DNA from 2 places in the Pseudarthrobacter sp. 1G09 genome. Region 1 is predicted to be linked to the other one. Evidence: riboswitches for the same ligand, from Rfam matches in the RefSeq annotation. Region 1 holds a riboswitch; the other holds the start of a gene.
What was found. Region 1 has a riboswitch for glycine ahead of cycA (D-serine/D-alanine/glycine transporter). Riboswitches for the same ligand answer to the same signal wherever they lie in the genome.
Positions count from the first base shown of each region.

Region 2: linked by a shared signal. The riboswitch ahead of gcvP (aminomethyl-transferring glycine dehydrogenase) and the one ahead of cycA (D-serine/D-alanine/glycine transporter) in region 1 are both predicted to bind glycine.

Region 1 is NZ_CP188306.1:705,461-707,847, reverse strand. It holds gene cycA (D-serine/D-alanine/glycine transporter) at 1-946, opposite strand, end outside; glycine riboswitch at 997-1,091, opposite strand; glycine riboswitch at 1,092-1,189, opposite strand; glycine riboswitch at 1,450-1,548, shown strand; gene gcvP (aminomethyl-transferring glycine dehydrogenase) at 1,705-2,387, shown strand, end outside.
Region 2 is NZ_CP188306.1:1,078,825-1,081,211, forward strand. It holds gene ACP3TD_RS05040 (MFS transporter) at 1-24, opposite strand, end outside; gene ACP3TD_RS05045 (TetR/AcrR family transcriptional regulator) at 110-646, shown strand; glycine riboswitch at 743-839, shown strand; gene gcvP (aminomethyl-transferring glycine dehydrogenase) at 1,028-2,387, shown strand, end outside.

The sequences.
Region 1 (2,387 bases):
AGGTGAGGACCACCAGGTTGACCACTGTGGCTGCAGCGCCCAGCCCGGCGAGGGAGAACATACCGATGAAGGGGCTGTGGCCGGCCGCGAACTGGGTCCACGGGGTGACGGCCATGAGGATGATCAGGGCGCCCACGTAGAAGAGCAGTACGCGCACGGGGATGGCGTTGATGGCCTTGGGCAGCGTCCGCTCCGGGTTCTTGGCCTCGGCGGCTGTGGTTCCCACCAGTTCGATGCCGACGAAGGCGAAAACGGCGATCTGGAAGCCGGCCACGAAGCCCATGAACTCATTGGGGAAGAAGCCGCCGTGGCTCCAGAGGTTGGTGAAGCTGGCGGTTCCGGCGTCGCTCTGGAAACCGGTGAAGATCATGAAGAGGCCCACGATGATCAGCGCTGCGATGGCCACGATCTTGATGAGGGCAAACCAGAACTCGGTTTCGCCGAAGGCCTTGACCGTGGCGAGGTTCAGCAGCAGCAGGATGGCCACAGTGGCAAGCCCTGGGATCCAGAGCGGCAGTCCCGGCCAGAGTTCCTTGGAGTAGCCGGCAATGGCGATGACGTCTGCGATGCCGGTGATCACCCAGCAGAACCAGTAGGTCCAGCCGGTGAAGAACCCCGCCCACGGGCCCAGGAGGTCGGCCGCGAAGTCGCTGAAGGATTTGTAGTTCAGGTTGCTCAGGAGCAGTTCGCCCATGGCACGCATGACGAAGAAGAGCATGAACCCGATGATCATGTACACGAAGATCACGGACGGGCCGGCCGCGGAGATGGTCTTGCCGGAGCCCATGAAGAGGCCGGTGCCGATGGCACCGCCAATGGCAATGAGCTGGATGTGCCGGTTGGTGAGCTGCCGCTCCAGGTGGGGAGGCTCGCTGCGGGCGGCGCTGCCCGCAGGAGGGTTGCTGCGGGGCGGCTCGCCGTTGGACGTGGGGGGATGAATCGCCATGGGAACTCCATCGATAAAGCGGCATTTTTGGGTGCCGCAGAAGTTGGGTTCCTCCCCGCTCTGTAGTGAACCTGAGAGTTTCCGCGGCCCAAGCCGCTTGCACCGCCGGTGAGCCGGAACGGGTCCGGCTGCTTTCCAGAGTTGCCTGTCCGCGGCGGTACATGGGCCTGAGAGTTTCCTGGGGAGGGTTTGCTCCTACGGCGCCTGCTAAATGTACCGGCAGGACTCTCCCGCCGCAGGTCGAAGGCATGTTCAGTTAGGCATGCTCAGCGGCCGCACCCTTCCGGGGCAACGTTGGCCCGGGCTGCTCCGATGAGTTGAGCCAGCCGGACACGGTGCTGATCACCGGACCCAGTGTGGTGCGGGTCACGATCGAATGTCAAACCCCATTTTTCCGCCACCGCAACAAGGCAGCCGCCGCCCACCGTGTGACGATCAGATTTGTTTTCCTTTCAACCAACCTGTACGGTGTGAGGCGAATCACCCACAGTTGAATAGCCTTTCGAGCTGTGACGGGAGAGTCCTCCCGGCACCACCGGGCAGGCGCCGTAGGAGCAAATCCTCCCCAGGAATCTCTCAGGCCCCCGTACCGTCACGGCGAGGCAACTCTGGAAAGTAACCCGGCTTCGGCCAGGTTCACCGACGGTGCAAGCGAACCCGCCACGCAGGGTTCCGCGGAATCTCTCAGGTCCAATACAGAGCGGGGAGGAACCCATCCCATGCCGTGCCACCCTGGCCGGCCAGACCTGGAGTTCCTCATGACGATTCAATCCCTTCCAACCACGTTCGTTGACCGCCATATCGGCGCGCGCCGGCAGGCCGACGTCGGCACCATGCTCAAGGCTGTGGGCTACGACAGCGTTGATGGCCTGGTGGACGTGGCTGTTCCGGCGTCGATCCGCCAGCAAACGGCGCTGAAGCTGCAGGACGCCCTCAGCGAGGTTGAGGTCCTCACCGAGCTGCGCCGGTTGGCGGGCAAGAACAAAACCGCGGTGCAGATGATCGGCCAGGGCTACTACGACACCATCACCCCCGCCGTGATCCGGCGCAACATCCTTGAGGCGCCGGCCTGGTACACCGCCTACACGCCGTACCAGCCAGAGATCTCGCAGGGCAGGCTGGAGGCGCTGCTGAACTTCCAGACCATGGTCCAGGACCTCACCGCCCTCCCCGTGGCCAACGCGTCACTCCTCGATGAAGCCACCGCTGTGGCCGAGGCTGTACTGCTGATGCGCCGCGCGAACAAAAATAAGGACGCCAAGGACGGCAAAACCGTCCTGGATGCCGACTGCCTCCCGCAGACCATCGCCATCGTGCTGGGCCGCGCCGAAGCGCTCGGCTTCGAGGTGGAGGTTGCTGACCTCTCCGCAGGCCTGCCCGAGGGTGCCATCAACGGCATCGTGCTCCAGCAGCCGGGCGTGTCCGGCCGGGTGTGGGACCA
Region 2 (2,387 bases), 370 kb from region 1:
AGCGCGGTGCGTCGAGGTGGTCATGGATTAACTATACCGTCCAGACGGTACAGTTTGGAAACGGGGTTGAGTTGAGCCTCCGGCACCCCGGAAGGGCATGATGGATGGCATGCCCCGAAAGCCAGTCGCCCGCGAAGCTGTCCTTGACGCCTTTGCCACCCTGTTGATTGAGGTGGGGGAGCGCGCCGCCACCCTGGACGCCGTAGCCCGGAAGGCCGGCGTCTCCAAGGGTGGGCTCCTCTACCACTTTCCAAACAAGGAAGCCCTGATCCAGGCGCTCCTGGACCAGCTGGACGCGCTCGCCGGAGAAGATGCCGATGCCATGGCCGCCGCACCGGAAGGCGCGGCAGCCTACTTCATCCGGTCCTCGGTGTGGGGAGACACTCCCTTGGACCGGGCCATCGTCGCCGCCACCAGGCTGGCGGAGGTGGCGCATGAAGAGACCCGCCGCCGTTTCGCTGCGATCCAGCGGCGGTGGCTCGACGAAATCGCCGCCGATGTAGGGCCGGCCCTGGCCAAGGCCGTGCTGTACATGGGGGACGGCCTTTACTTCAACGCCATGCTCTCGGTCGGCCCGGTTCCCGAAGGCGGCGCAGCCGCGGACGTTGACGAATTGCTGGCAGCACTGGAGCGGCTCCGGCGGTAGCAGGACATTTGCCCCGGGGGCCGTGGCGTAGGAGAATTAAGCGTCGTGGGAGTTGTCACCGGACGGCCCCGCGTACACATCCAACTGAATAGCCTTTGATCTGCGGCGGGAGAGTCCTGCCACAACGTCGGCAGGCGCCGTAGGAGCAAATCCTCCCCAGGAATCTCGCAGGCACCTGTACCGCCGCGGCGAGGCACCTCTGGAAAGCAGCAGGCCGTCCAGGCACCCCGTGATCGGGTGCCGGACCGTTGTGCTCACCGACGGTGCAAGCGGGTCCTGTCCATGCAGGGGCCGCGGAAACTCTCAGGTCCAATACAGAGCGGGGAGGGACCCGAATCGCTGTGGCGTACCCTGCGCCGCCTGAGTATCTGGAGTTCCCCCGTGACGGTTAGTTCAGCCTCCACCACTTTCGTCGACCGCCATATCGGCGCCCGGCGCCAGGACCACGTCGACACCATGCTCAAGGCTGTGGGCTACGACAGCGTTGACTCCCTGGTCGATACCGCCGTTCCCCAGGTCATCCGCCAGGAAACGGAATTGAAGCTGCAGGACGCCCTCAGCGAGGTTGAGGTCCTGACCGAGCTGCGCCGGTTGGCGGGAAAGAATAAAACCGCGGTGCAGCTGATCGGCCAGGGGTACTACGACACCATCACCCCCGCCGTGATCCGGCGCAACATCCTTGAGGCGCCGGCCTGGTACACCGCCTACACGCCGTACCAGCCAGAGATCTCGCAGGGCCGGCTGGAGGCGCTGCTGAACTTCCAGACCATGGTCCAGGACCTGGTGGGCCTGCCAATTGCCAACGCGTCCCTGCTGGACGAAGCGACGGCCGTGGCCGAGGCAGTCCTGCTGATGCGCCGCGCCAACAAGGCCAAGCCTGCCGCAGACGGCAAGACGGTGCTGGACATCGACGTGCTGCCGCAGACCATCGCCATCGTCAAGGGCCGTGCCGAAGCGCTCGGCTTCGAGGTGGAGGTTGCCGACCTCTCCAAGGGCCTGCCTGACGGTGACATCAACGGCATCGTGCTCCAGCAGCCCGGCGCCTCGGGCCGCGTCTTCAACCAGGCAGGTGCCATCGCCGAGGCCAAGGAGCGCGGTGCGCTGGTCACTGTTGCCGCTGACCTGCTGGCGCTGACGCTGATCACTCCTCCGGGGGAGCAGGGCGCGGACATCGCCGTCGGCTCCACCCAGCGTTTCGGTGTGCCGCTGTTCTTCGGCGGCCCGCACGCGGCCTACATGGCCGTCCGCAAAGGCCTGGAACGTTCACTGCCAGGGCGCTTGGTGGGTGTGTCCAAGGACGACGCCGGTGTTCCCGCCTACCGCCTGGCGCTGCAGACCCGCGAGCAGCACATCCGGCGCGAGAAGGCCACGTCCAACATCTGCACGGCGCAGGCCCTGCTGGCCATCGTCTCCTCCATGTACGCCGTCTACCACGGTCCCGACGGGCTGAAGGCGATCGCGGAAACAACCCACGGCCACGCCCGCACCCTGGCCGCCTCGCTGGCCGCTGCCGGCGTCGAGGTGCTGCACAAGAGCTTCTTCGACACCATCACCGTCCGCGTCCCGGGCCGCGCCGCGCCGATTGTTGCCGACGCGGAGGAGCGCGGGATCAACCTGCGCAGCGTTGACGCTGACACCGTGGGCATCTCCTTGGATGAAACCACGACGGCGGCCATCGTCGCCGAGGTTGCCGGCATCTTTGGCGCCACAGCAGATAAGGGTGAAGGCTTTGCGCTGGAGG